DNA from 3 places in the Enterococcus faecalis genome. Region 1 is predicted to be linked to each of the others. Evidence: predicted binding sites of a transcription regulator. Region 1 holds the regulator's gene; each other region holds the start of a gene.
The links. Region 1 encodes LexA, which represses DNA repair genes until DNA is damaged. Its sites were predicted from a motif close to CNAACANNTGTTNG; they were not measured.

Region 1 (4,608 bases):
CTCATGCTGAACCATTTATTGAATTAGAAGATTCTCTGCATGAACAACGAGAGCGAGGATATAACTCGGGGTTTGAACATCAAAATGTGGAAGAACGAATTTACCCAGAAAAAACGTTTGAGCATCCTAAAAGTATTATCTCCATTGCTTTAGCTTATCCCACCAAAGCTCAGGGAAAAATGCCTAGAGATGAAAAGCGTGGCCAATTTGCGCGAGCCTCTTGGGGAATTGACTATCATCACATTTTGCAGGATCGGTTGCAAAAATTAATTGCTTTTATTGAAGAGCAAGCTGCCACTGAAGCAGAAAAAGAACACTGGCGCTTTCGGCCGCAAGTGGATACTGGCGAATATGTCGACACCGCTGTTGCTCAGCGGGCGGGTTTAGGATTCATTGGTAAAAATGGTCTACTGATTACCGAAGAATTTGGTTCCTTTGTATATTTAGGTGAGGTGACCACCAACATTCAATTTGAGCCAGATGAACCTGTTCCAAACGGTTGCGGTGATTGTACTCGTTGTATCACAGGGTGTCCTACAGGGGCTTTGTTAGGGGACGGTCGAATGAATGCTCAAAAATGTTTGTCTTATCAAACGCAAACAAAAGGCATGATGCCTGAAGAGTATCGGAAAAAAATGCGTAACGTCATTTATGGTTGCGACATTTGTCAGCTGGTTTGCCCTTATAATAAAGGAAAAGATTTTCATTTTCATGAAGAGATGGAACCAAAGATTGAAGAAGTTTATCCCAAATTGGCACCGTTATTAACTATTTCCAATAAAGAATTTAAACAGCAATTCGGACACTTAGCAAGCTCTTGGCGTGGTAAAAAACCATTGCAACGGAATGCTTTAATTGCGTTAGCGAATTTGGGCGGCCGTGAAGCTATCCCACAAATTATTCTCTGTTTAAATGATCAGCGTCCTGTCATTCGCGGAACAGCTGCTTGGTCGTTAGGTCAGCTCGCAAAAAGAGAACCCGAGCAAAGTTTAGAAGCTTTAAATTATCTACTTTCTGTAGAAACTGAAGCAGAGGTTATCGAGGAAGCTCAAAAGGCTATTTACTTGTTAACAAGCAAAAAAGGAAGCCGCTCAACAGAGTGACTTCCTTTTTTTATTAAATATGATTGCGATATAAACCAACAACTTTACCTAAAATTGTAACGTTATCTAAAAGAATAGGCGCTAATGCATCATTTTCAGGCTGCAAGCGGATATGATCTACTTCTCGGAAGAATCGTTTACAGGTTGCTTCATCTTCATCGGTCATTGCGATTACGATGTCGCCATTATTGGCATTCGATTGCTTACGAACAATCACTTGGTCGCCATCTAGAATACCTGCGTTAATCATACTTTCTCCTCGAATCATCAACATAAATAAAGCATTTTCTTCTGTACGTAAATCAGGAGGTAACGGGAAGAAATCTGATGCTTCTTCCACCGCTAAAATTGGTTCACCAGCAGTTACGACACCTAACATCGGAATAGTTGTCGGCTGAATTCCGATCTTTTCCAAGCCTTCTGGTGTTAATTCGATTGCTCGCGGTTTTGTTGGGTCACGTAAGATTAGACCCTTTTTTTCAAGACGAGCTAAATGTCCGTGAACGGTAGAAGTTGAGGATAAATCAACAGCCTTCCCAATTTCGCGAACGGTTGGCGGATAGCCCTTTAATTCGACTTGTTCGTATATATATTTAAGTACTTCTAATTGTCTTGTTTCTGTACGTTTCGCCAAAACCCGCACCTTCTTTCAATTGATAAAATTAGTGTACCATAAAATGCGAACGAAATCAAACAAGCGTTCGTGTTTTATAAATATCAGAATATAGTTGTTTTTTTAAGGCAGTTCTTATAATATAGACAGTGAGAGTAAGGAGGGATTTTGATGTTATCGAAAGAAAAAATTGCCCGTATAAATGAATTAGCGAATAAAGCAAAAGTGGAAGAACTTAGTGCGAAAGAAAAAGTCGAACAACAAGAATTACGTAAAGAGTATTTAGAAGCATTTCGTGGAGGGATGCGTCACCATATCGAAGGAATGAAGGTCGTGGATCAAGAAGGGACCGATGTGACTCCTGAAAAACTAAAAAAAATTCAGCGTGAAAAAGGACTTCACAACAGAAAGTAATTGCTTTCATTGTCGAAATAAGCTACACTATGAATAAAGGTAAAAAAAACCTAAATTAGGAGATGATTTTTTTGTTTGACAAGACAGATCAATTGGGCGTTAATACAATCCGGACATTAAGTATTGAAGCCGTACAAAAAGCGAACTCAGGACATCCTGGTTTACCAATGGGTGCTGCCCCAATGGCGTATGCACTTTGGACAAAACATTTAAAGGTGAACCCAACAACTTCTAGAAACTGGGTTGATCGTGATCGTTTTGTACTTTCAGCAGGCCACGGCTCTGCAATGTTGTACAGCTTATTACATCTATCAGGATACAACGTAACAATTGACGATTTGAAAAATTTCCGTCAATGGGATAGTAAAACACCAGGGCATCCAGAAGTGCACCACACAGATGGTGTTGAAGCAACAACAGGACCTCTAGGACAAGGGATTGCTATGGCTGTTGGTATGGCAATGGCTGAAGCGCATTTAGCTGCAACTTATAATCGTGATAGTTTCCCTATTATGGATCATTATACGTACGCAATTTGTGGTGACGGCGATTTAATGGAAGGTGTTTCTCAAGAAGCAAGTTCAATGGCTGGTCATATGAAATTAGGTAAATTAATTGTCTTGTACGATTCAAATGACATCTCATTAGATGGACCAACTTCTAAAGCCTTTACTGAAAATGTTGGGGCTCGTTATGAAGCATACGGATGGCAACATATTTTAGTTAAAGACGGCAATGATTTAGATGAAATAGAGGCTGCGATTGAAGCGGCTAAAGCTGAAACAGATAAACCAACACTGATTGAAGTTAAAACAGTCATCGGTTACGGAGCACCAAAAGAAGGAACATCTTCCGTTCACGGCGCGCCAATTGGTGAAGAGGGCATTACAGCGGCTAAAGCTGTTTATGGTTGGGAATATCCTGACTTTACTGTGCCAGAGGAAGTCGCTGCTCGTTTTAAAGAAACGATGATTGACGAAGGCCAAAAAGCTGAAGAGGCTTGGAATGAGATGTTTAAGAACTATGAACATGCGCATCCAGAATTAGCCAAACAATTTAAAGAAGCTTTTGCCAACCAATTACCTGAAGGTTGGGAACAAGAATTACCTAAATATGAACTAGGAACAAGTGCCGCAAGTCGTGTAACAAGTAAAGAAACGATTCAAGCTATTTCAAAAGTTGTTCCAAGTTTCTGGGGCGGTTCAGCTGATTTATCTGCCTCAAATAATACAATGGTTGCTGCAGAAAAAGATTTCGAACCTGGTCAATACGAAGGCCGTAATATTTGGTTTGGTGTTCGCGAATTTGCAATGGCTGCAGCAATGAACGGGATTCAATTACACGGTGGTAGCCATGTTTATGGCGGAACATTCTTCGTCTTTACTGACTACTTACGTCCAGCAATCCGTTTAGCCGCTTTACAAAAAGTTCCTGTAACTTACGTCTTAACGCATGACTCTGTTGCGGTGGGTGAAGATGGGCCAACACACGAACCAATTGAGCAATTAGCAAGTGTTCGTTGCATTCCAAATGTTCATGTGATTCGTCCAGCAGACGGCAATGAAACTGTTGCTGCTTGGAAAATTGCTATGAATTCTACGGAAACACCAACTATTTTAGTTCTAAGTCGTCAAAACTTACCTGTTTTAGAAGGAACGTTAGAACACGCTTCTGATTCTGTTCAAAAAGGTGCTTATGTATTGTCACCACAAAAAGGTGAACAACCAGCAGGGATTTTAATTGCGACTGGTTCTGAAGTAAATCTAGCAGTGGAAGCACAAGCTAAATTAGCGGAAGAAGGCATCGATGTATCTGTCGTGTCAATGCCAAGTTTTGATTTATTTGAAAAACAATCTGCTGAATATAAAGAAAGTGTGTTACCTAAAGCTGTGACAAAACGTGTGGCGATTGAAGCTGCAGCAAGCTTTGGTTGGGAACGCTATGTAGGAACAGAAGGCAAAACAATCACAATTGATCACTTCGGCGCTTCTGCACCTGGCGGTCTAGTTCTTGAAAAATTCGGCTTTACTCCTGAAAATGTGGTTAATACCTATAAATCACTATAAATAAACATTAAAAAACCTGAATGCTTGTGATAGCATTCAGGTTTTTTTGCTTCATTTCTTTTTGGGAGCAAAGAGCATAAAGTGAAAAAATAATGCGAACAATTGGAACCCAATACCAGTTAAAGTAACACCAGACCAACCATAGTTTTGCCACATTAATGTACCAATCAATGAACCCAGTGAACCGCCGATGAAATAGAAAAACATAAAGACGGTATTGTTACGATTGCTGGCTTCTTCTCCCAAATTTTGGACGCGTGTTTGATTGGCTACTTGCCCAAATTGAGTACCGATATCTAAAACAATAATTGCTAAGATTAGTAAGACCACATGTGTTCCACCTAGAAAAAGTAAGATAAAACTACCGAACTGCATCAACAGGCCAATCAAAACAATCTTCCGCTCTGGATAA
Region 2 (4,608 bases), 970 kb from region 1:
TAGCAGATGCGCAAGAATGGATTGAAGGAGAAGAACGCCAAAAAGCATTCGCTCAGAAGAAAACGAAAAAAGATATTTTTGATGCCATGCAAAGTCTTGAGTATGAAATTAATACTTTATTTACTTCCAATGGACAAACCCCTTTTACTTCTCTGGGATTTGGTTTAGGTACCAACTGGTTTGAGCGAGAAATTCAACGGGCGATTTTACAAATCCGAATTAATGGCTTAGGGATTGAAAAACGAACAGCTATTTTCCCAAAACTGATTTTCACAATTAAACGCGGCGTCAATGCGCAACCTACTGATCCAAACTACGATATTAAACAACTGGCACTGGAATGCGCAACGAAACGCATGTATCCTGATGTTTTAAACTATGATAAAATCGTTGAACTAACAGGTAGTTTTAAGGTACCAATGGGCTGTCGTTCCTTTTTACAAGGCTGGAAAGACGAACAAGGTGAAGAAGTAAATGTTGGCCGAATGAATTTAGGCGTTGTGACCTTGAACTTACCAAGAATCGCTTTAGAAGCGCAAGGAAGTCAAGAAAAGTTCTGGCAAATTTTAAATGAACGTTTAGCGATCGTTAAAGATGCTTTGGTTTATCGGGTTGAACGTGTTAAAGAAGCTAAACCAGCGAATGCACCGATTTTATACATGTATGGTGCATTTGGAAAACGTTTAGCTACACAGGATGCCGTAGATGAACTGTTTAAAAACAAACGTGCCACGGTTTCGCTTGGCTATATTGGCTTGTATGAAGTGGCTTCTGCCTTTTACGGCGGTGCTTGGGAGGACAATCAAGAGGCCAAAAACTTTACACTGGATATTTTAAAAGAACTGAAAAAAAATGCCGACAACTGGGGCAATGAATACGGCTATCATTTTAGTGTCTACTCTACACCGAGCGAAAGCTTGACTGACCGTTTTTGCCGTTTAGATACTGAAAAATTTGGCATCGTCGAAAATATTACAGATAAAGAATATTACACAAATAGTTTCCATTATGATGTACGCAAAAATCCAACGCCTTTTGAAAAACTTGATTTTGAAAAGGATTATCCAAAATACTGTTCTGGTGGTTTTATCCACTACTGTGAATACCCCATGTTACAGCAAAATCCCAAAGCACTTGAAGCTGTCTGGGATTACGCTTATGACAAAGTTGGCTATTTAGGAACCAATACGCCAATTGATCATTGTTATGCCTGTGGTTTTGAAGGGGACTTCCATCCAACTGAACGTGGCTTTGAATGTCCAGAATGTGGCAATCATGATCCTAAGACTTGTGATGTCGTTAAACGGACTTGTGGTTATTTAGGTAACCCGCAAGCTCGCCCAATGGTACACGGTCGTCACAAAGAAATTTCCTCTCGTGTGAAACATTTAAAAAATTAAACTCGATTATTCTATAGAAAGAAGTTTTGCTGATGCGTAATCCGAAACCACAAGAATGGAAAACCGAAGACTACAGCCAAAAAAAGATTGCCGATTACAAAGCGTTCAACTTTGTTGATGGCGAAGGTGTACGCAATAGTTTATATGTGAGCGGCTGTCTCTTTGCTTGTGAAGGTTGTTTTAACAAAGCTGTCCAAAATTTCAATTACGGTACGCCGTTTACAGAATCTTTAATGAATCAAATTATTGAAGATTTGTCCCATGACTATGTCCAAGGTTTGACTCTTTTGGGTGGTGAACCTTTTCTGAATACAGATGTTTGTCTTAGTGTAGTCAAACGTGTGCGGGAAACATTTGGCTCAGCCAAAGATATCTGGTCTTGGTCTGGGTATACCTTTGAAGAACTACTTTTAGAAACGCCTGATAAGCTTGAACTACTCCATTCAATTGACATTTTAGTTGATGGGCGCTTTGAACTGGCAAAACGTAATTTAAATTTACAATTTCGTGGCAGTAGTAATCAACGGATTATTGATGTACCCAAATCACTTGCTGCTGGCAAAGCTGTTATTTGGGAAAAATGTCATGACGCCGAAACGTCTTATGAACAAATCAAAAAATCAATTTAAAAAAGTTAGCCCTTTAGACACATCCTCAAGAGATGGCTAAAGGGCTAACTTTTTTCCCATAAAGGTAAAACAATGTTTTCATACGCTAGTGGATCTAAATTCGTTAAAGTAATGCCTAATAAACGGATTCCTTGTTCTAAACCTAAAATATCTTCCCAAATTAAATTCGCTTGATAGAAAAGTTCTTCTTTTTTAGAAATATATTCAGGTAATGTCACACGTTTCGTAATCGTCGTATAGTCAGTATAACGAACTTTCAGGACTACTGTTTTGCCATGTTTTTGCACTCGTTGCAATGCACGCTCAACACCTGCTGCTAATTGTCTCAATTGAGCCGTAACCTGCTCTTCCGTCGTTAAAGGGGTGCCGTAAGTATGTTCCTTGCCTACCGACTTACGATCTCTAGTCACTTGAACTGGCGCATCATGGATACCGCGGACTTTACGATACAATGAATAACCCATTTTACCGAATAACCGAATCAACGTCATCTCATCTTGCTTGTATAAATCTGCTCCAGTAAAAATCCCTAGTTCATGCATTTTAGGCACTGTTTTTTTGCCGATTCCGTGGAAATCTTCAATCGGTAATGCTTTCAAAAAATCTTCGGCCTCTTCTGGTAAGACAACCGTCAGACCCTTTGGTTTCTGAAAATCTGATGCTAACTTGGCTAAAAACTTATTGTAACTAACACCTGCCGAGCAAGTTAACTGCAATTCATGCCAAATATCATATTGGATCATTTTCGCAATTTTAATAGCCGACTTACTGTTGACCTTATTTTCAGTTACATCTAAATACGCTTCGTCAATAGATACCGGTTCAATCACATCTGTATAGCGGCGAAAAATTTCACGGATTTCTTGAGAAATTTCACTATATTTCTGATAATTACCTGGCTTAAAAATGGCACTTGGACATAGTTCATACGCCTTTTGAGCACTCATAGCCGAGTGAATACCGTACTGTCGAGCAATATAATTCGCTGTGGTCACCACTCCTTTGCCCCCAGTATCACTTGGATGGCGCGCAATAACTAACGGATGTCCTACTAGCTCTGGATGATCTCGTTCTTCAACTGAAGCAAAAAACGCGTCCATATCTATATGTATAATTTTTCTCGACGTATCTTTTTTTAAGGGAAAACGTAATTCGCTCATCATTTTGATTCGCCTCCTCCCTCTATTATATACGAACGTCCGTTCTTTTTCAAATTGAAACTTCTTTATTTCAACCAGAAAAAGCTGAAAATCCGTGAAGTTATAAACACAGATTTCCAGCTTTTTAATTAAACGACCAATTGTTTTTGTTGATTATAGTAGCCTTTATAGGCAAGATAAGTTGCAATCACTGAACCAATACTTGTTGCTGATAGCAACATAAAAGTCACCATAATCTGATATTTTATCGCATGGACAGGATCAACGCCCGCAAAAATTAAGCCTGACATCATCCCAGGTAAACTAACAATTCCGACAGTTTTGGCAGAATCAATCGTCGGCGCCATCCCGGTTTTCACACTTTGTTGGATGATTGGTAAAGAGGCGAGTTTGATAGTTGCACCTAATGCTAGTTTCTCCATTACCGCTTGCCGTTGGTTTTGAAAAAGAGTATCTAAATTGCGATAGCATAAACCAATTGCCACCATCGAATTGCTGGCAATCATCCCACTGATAGGAATGATTTGAGAAGGAATAAATTTAATAGAACCAGAAAAAATCAAAATACCAATGGTAATTCCTGTACTACAACCAATTGCAATGAAAGAAATCAAAAAGCCCTTTTGTAATTGCTGGCTGCGTTTTTTTGCATTAAAGGCTGCGTTGGAAACAATCACCAAAACCATGATGAGCGTTAAAATCAGGTTATTGACTTGAAAAACATATTTTAATAAATAGCCGACTGCGACTAATTGAATGACTGCTCGAATCACACTAATAATAATATCTTTGGTAAAACCTAATTTTTCTTTAGTACTAATAATTAATGCGACCACCACTAGCATGGCTGAAAAAAATAAGGATAAATTATTAACTGCTAAATCCATCTGTCGGCGCCACCTTTCCTGCTACAATACGAATCACTTGCTGTGCTTGCTGAATTTCTTCGGTATCATGCGTGACACGAACCAGCGTGACTCCTTGCTCTTTGTTTAATTGGTTTAACAATTGATTGACAATCTGTTTGCTTTCTTCATCTAATCCCGTTGTAACTTCGTCTAATAATAAAACATCTGGTACAAAAATAATGTTTCGTAGCAAAGCAACCCGTTGTCGCTCACCACCAGAGAGTTCGGCTATTTTCTTTTCAAGATAAGCAGCGGGCAATTTCACTTGTTGGAGTAATGCCACGACTTTTTCCTGATTAAACGCTTCTTGTCTGACGGTAAATGGAAATAACAAATTATCATACACGGTTTCACCAAATAAAGTTGGCTGCTGAAAACAATAAGAAACCTTTTGGCGGTATGTTTCGATTGGCATTGTAGTAATTGGCGCTTCTTGATAAAAAATTTCGCCTTCTGTAGGACTTAATAATGAAGATAAAATTTTTAAAAATGTACTTTTCCCGCTACCTGA
Region 3 (4,608 bases), 1.3 Mb from region 1:
AAATCTTCCATTGCGGAATACAGCATTTCTTCCACAACTCGCGGCAAACGATGAATTTCATCGATAAATAACACATCACCAGGCTCTAATTCGTTCAAAATAGCGACTAAATCTCCCGCCCGTTCGATGGCTGGTCCACTTGTGGTACGAATGTTCACATTCATTTCATTGGCGATGACCATCGCCATTGTCGTTTTCCCTAAACCTGGCGGACCATAAAGAAGGGTATGATCCAACGCTTCATTCCGATTTTTCGCCGCTTCAATATAAATCGTTAGTTCTTGTTTTACTTTATCTTGACCAATATATTGTGCTAAAAATTGTGGACGTAACGATTTTTCAATTGAAGCTTCTGCTTCTTGACTTGCAGCTGAAAGCAACCGTTCTTCTTCTGTCATCGTTATTCCTCCTTAGCGTTTCATCATGAATTTTAACGCATTGCTCAAATAAACATCTGTCGTTGTCTCACCTAACGCTTCCAATTGCTTAGTGATACGCTTAATCTCTCGGTCACTGTAGCCTAGGGCACTTAATGCTTCTAACGCTTCTGCCAATGCTTGATTGCTTGTTGTCACCGCTTCGGTTGCGGTCATGGCCGCAACCGCTGCTTCGGAAGACTCTAATTCGCCTAATTTTCCTTTTAAATCTAAAATCATTTGTTGGGCTGTTTTCTTGCCAACACCTGGGAACTTCGTTAAATATGTAACATCTTCCCCTTCAATTGCATTGATTAAACCACCATGATCAGCCACAGAAGCCATGATAGCTAAGCCACTTTTAGGTCCAATTCCAGAGACACTGATTAATTTTAAGAACAATTGTTTTTCTTCTAAACTGCCAAAACCAAATAAAAGTTGTGCATCTTCCCGCACGACTTGGTGAAGATATAGTTTAATATCCGTATCCATTTTTCCTGAATAGCGATACGGGTTATCGACTGAAATCTGATAGCCAATGCCATTTGTTTCAACGACAATATAGTATGGGCTAACAAACGTTACTTTTCCAATAATATATTCGTACATGTTGTCACCTTTCCAATTGCTGATTGCGTACATATGTTCCATTTTACTTGATTCATTTATTTTAAGCGATATCTTCATCGTTTGCAAATATTCCTATGAGCAATCTATACTAATAGTCTGAAAACACTCTTTATAAAACAGCTTTCTATTGATGAAGCAAACAATAATTAATAACTAACAGAAGACAGATTAACACGCTCTCCCTAGTAGACAATAATTTTATGTACAACTCAGTCTAATAATTCTATCTAGAAAGCTGTAAAAATTTAGGATTGATATTACTTTCAGACAAAACTAAATCATAATCTTTTGGGTAAACTTTTAAGTGCTGATCTAACGCAACAGATACCCCTGCTTGTAACCTTGCTAAAGCTACTTTATTATCCATCCATGTCAATGCATGAAATAGGGTACCTAAACAGGATATTCCTTTGCCTTTTCTATACTCTGCCTGAGTAATATTTGCTCGGTGATGAAAATTTTCACTATATCTAATAACTGCTTTAGCAGACCGATAGTTATACATTCGTCCACCATGTGCAGCTCTATTCCTATAACTATGACATAAAAAGATAATGTCAGTAAACATATTGGTAATCCCTTCATCCACGATTTCTTTAGGTATTCCTAGAATCATTGCTATAACTTCTTTTTTATTTTCACTTTTTTGTAATTTATAAAAATTAGCCAGGTTTCCAAATGTTGTTCCTTTTAACATAATCCAAGGTGGAACGTTTCCATGATAACCACGATAGTGTTTCATGGGTTCTATATCATCGTAGATAATCTTTTTAAACTTTGTAATTAGCTGATCAACTTTATATCCTTGTCCGTTTTTGTTTTTCTTTCCACTTTGATAATGACGTCTATTCAAATAGTCTATTTGTTGTTCACCTATATTTTTACTGACAACGTAAGAAATAGCTGCTCTTACATACATCTCAACATCACATGTCGCATCAATTACAGATGAAGTTATTGTTTTGTCCATCATAAATAAAGAAAAAATATGATCAAATGTACTGTTTTCTATAAAACATTCTTCTTGATGGTCAGTTATTTTTTGCTTTTTTTCCAAAAGGAAGTCTTTATAGCCATTGATAATCTCATAATAGCCATAAAAAGATAATTTCTTTTTTGCATTTTCTTTATCCGAGAAAACCAATCCTCGAGCTTCCAAAATAGCTAATTGTTCATCTAATGTTTTAAAAGGCTTCATATACTGTTCTCCTATTAATTAGCACAAGAACGTCTATTAGAAAAACTAATAGACGTTCTTGGTTAGCCGCACAGCAGCTCTTCTTTAAGGTTATCTCTATGCTATCATTTGTTTTGTAGCTAGTCAATAGCCCAATTTTCTAAAGAAAAAGCTTTTTATACTAAAAAATACAATACGTTGTATAAAAACAGAAAAAATATTAAGTATATTTCTATACATTGGCCAAAAAATCAAAATGCACACAGCCATAGCGGAGAATTTTTTATCATCGACCTTGGCTACATCTATTTGTTACTTTTCGCTCACTAGGGAATTAAAAAGTGCGTACTGTTTTTTTTGACATGCTTGCGTGATAATAGCGGTAGCTTCAAAAAAATAACCAAAAAGGAGACTACATACATGAAATTAAGTATCTTAGATCAATTAACGGTTCCTAAAAATCAATCAGCAAGCGACACATTACAAGAAGCCAAAGAGCTCGCTCAATTAGCGGAAAAACTTGGTTACACAAGAATTTGGTATGCCGAACATCACGGCTCAGACGCCTTTGCCAGTGCAACGCCAGAAATTTTAGTTGCACATATTGCTAGTGCCACCGAAAAAATTCGTGTTGGCGCGGGTGGCATCATGACCATGCATTATGCGCCATTTAAAGTCGCAGAAACGTTTAAAACGTTAGCAGCTTTATATCCTGATCGAATCGATTTAGGCATGGGCCGCTCGCCTGGCGGCAGCCCTTTAACTACGTTGGCGTTAAATAATGGTCAGCCACCACAGCTAGACCAATTTGATAAATTACCTGAAATTTTACTCTTTTTAAGAGAGGAATTTCCTGAAGATCATTTATATTCTAAAATTTCAGCTGTTCCGCGGGAAGTTCTATTACCACAACCTTGGTTACTAGGTGCTAGCAAAGAAAGCGCACGTTCAGCTGGTGAATATGGCATTAATTTTTCCTTTGCTCAGTTTATTCATGGACATTTGCCCAAAGAAGTATTGTCCGCATATTACAAGCATTTCCGACCAGTAACTGAACAACAAGAGCCGCAAGTGAGCGCTGCGTATTTCACTTTTGCCGCCGACACGAAAGAAGAAGCAGAATACCATGCGACTAGTTTCGAGCATTATATCTTTGCCACCGAACATGGGCTTCCAAATAAATTTTTATCGCCAGAAGAAGCCCTAGCTTTCCCTTACAGTGAAATGGACAAACTGGTTTTAGAACAAAATAAACAACGCTTTGTCATTGGCAGTAGCCAAGAAGTTGCGGAGTTTTTCCACCAACAAGAAGAACTAGGGTTGACAGAAGCAATGCTAATCACCCCAGGTTATGACAAACAAACGCGCTTTCAATCGTTTGAACGCCTAGCAAAAGAATTATTATAGAAAGGAAATGAGAAATGTTAGAGGTTTTAAAAAGAATTAATACGCTTGCACAAAAAGAGCGTGAACAAGGTTTAACATCTGAAGAACAAGCTCTTCGTGTCGATTTGCGACAGGAATATTTGCGGACCATTCGTGAACAATTCAATAAAACATTAATGGGCGTCACTATTTATGATCCTACTGGTGAAGATGTGACCCCAGAAAAATTAAAAGAAGAACAGCAGAAATATTTTGATTAAAAGAGACACAGAACAGTCGATTTGACTATTCTGTGTCTCTTTTTAACTACTCTTCTGTCACATATGTCCACTTATAATCATATTGTGCGCCAGCACCATGGGCAACGACGCCTTTCACTTCTTTACTGCGTAGATGGGCAGTAGCCTTTTGATAAAGTGGTGCTAAAGCGGTCTCTTCACCAATCAATAACTTCTCAGCCTTAACCATGTCTTCCCAACGTTTTTCAGGATCTGAAGCATCTCTTGTAGCTGAAGCCTCAATCAACTCATCGTAGGCTTTACTTGAAAAACGCCCGCGATTATAGTTATTACCAGTAACAAAAAGATCTAAGAAACTACTAGGATCTGCGTAATCCGCAGCCCAACCACCTAAGATTGTCTCAAAATCGCCGCGACTACCTCGATCAATTCGAACTGAAAACGGCACTGGGCTCACTGTTACATCAATGCCCTCTAAAGTATCCTTTAACGTACCTTGAATATATTCCGCTAACTTTTTCGTAGAATCGACATCATCGGCAACAATATCCATTTTGAGTGTTGTTATGCCCAATTCTTTCTTCGCTTTTGCCCAATATTCTTTTGCTTTTTCTGGGCTATATTCAACAATTTTTTTATTTTCATCAGCAAAATCTTTGTCATCTGTCGGCGAATACGACATCCCTTCTGGAATTAAGCCGGTAGCGACTACTGAGCCGTCGCCTAAAATTTTATCTACTAATGCGTTGCGATCAATCGC

Region 2: a site for LexA is predicted at 3,222-3,235, ahead of dinB (DNA polymerase IV). Genes of this name have one in related genera too.
Region 3: a site for LexA is predicted at 1,052-1,065, ahead of ruvA (Holliday junction branch migration protein RuvA). Genes of this name have one in related genera too.

What each region holds. Positions count from the first base shown of each region.
Region 1 covers NZ_CP118962.1:1,367,129-1,371,736, forward strand. Annotated here, with positions in the region: gene queG (tRNA epoxyqueuosine(34) reductase QueG) at 1-1,103, shown strand, start outside; gene lexA (transcriptional repressor LexA) at 1,117-1,737, opposite strand; gene PYW42_RS06740 (DUF896 family protein) at 1,888-2,130, shown strand; gene tkt (transketolase) at 2,202-4,196, shown strand; gene PYW42_RS06750 (MFS transporter) at 4,248-4,608, opposite strand, start outside.
Region 2 covers NZ_CP118962.1:2,337,210-2,341,817, forward strand. Annotated here, with positions in the region: gene nrdD (anaerobic ribonucleoside-triphosphate reductase) at 1-1,400, shown strand, start outside; gene nrdG (anaerobic ribonucleoside-triphosphate reductase activating protein) at 1,433-2,029, shown strand; gene dinB (DNA polymerase IV) at 2,074-3,189, opposite strand; gene PYW42_RS11525 (ABC transporter permease) at 3,318-4,076, opposite strand; gene PYW42_RS11530 (ABC transporter ATP-binding protein) at 4,060-4,608, opposite strand, start outside.
Region 3 covers NZ_CP118962.1:71,452-76,059, reverse strand. Annotated here, with positions in the region: gene ruvB (Holliday junction branch migration DNA helicase RuvB) at 1-398, opposite strand, end outside; gene ruvA (Holliday junction branch migration protein RuvA) at 411-1,025, opposite strand; gene PYW42_RS00305 (Abi family protein) at 1,270-2,244, opposite strand; gene PYW42_RS00300 (LLM class flavin-dependent oxidoreductase) at 2,644-3,630, shown strand; gene PYW42_RS00295 (DUF896 domain-containing protein) at 3,645-3,869, shown strand; gene PYW42_RS00290 (peptide ABC transporter substrate-binding protein) at 3,916-4,608, opposite strand, start outside.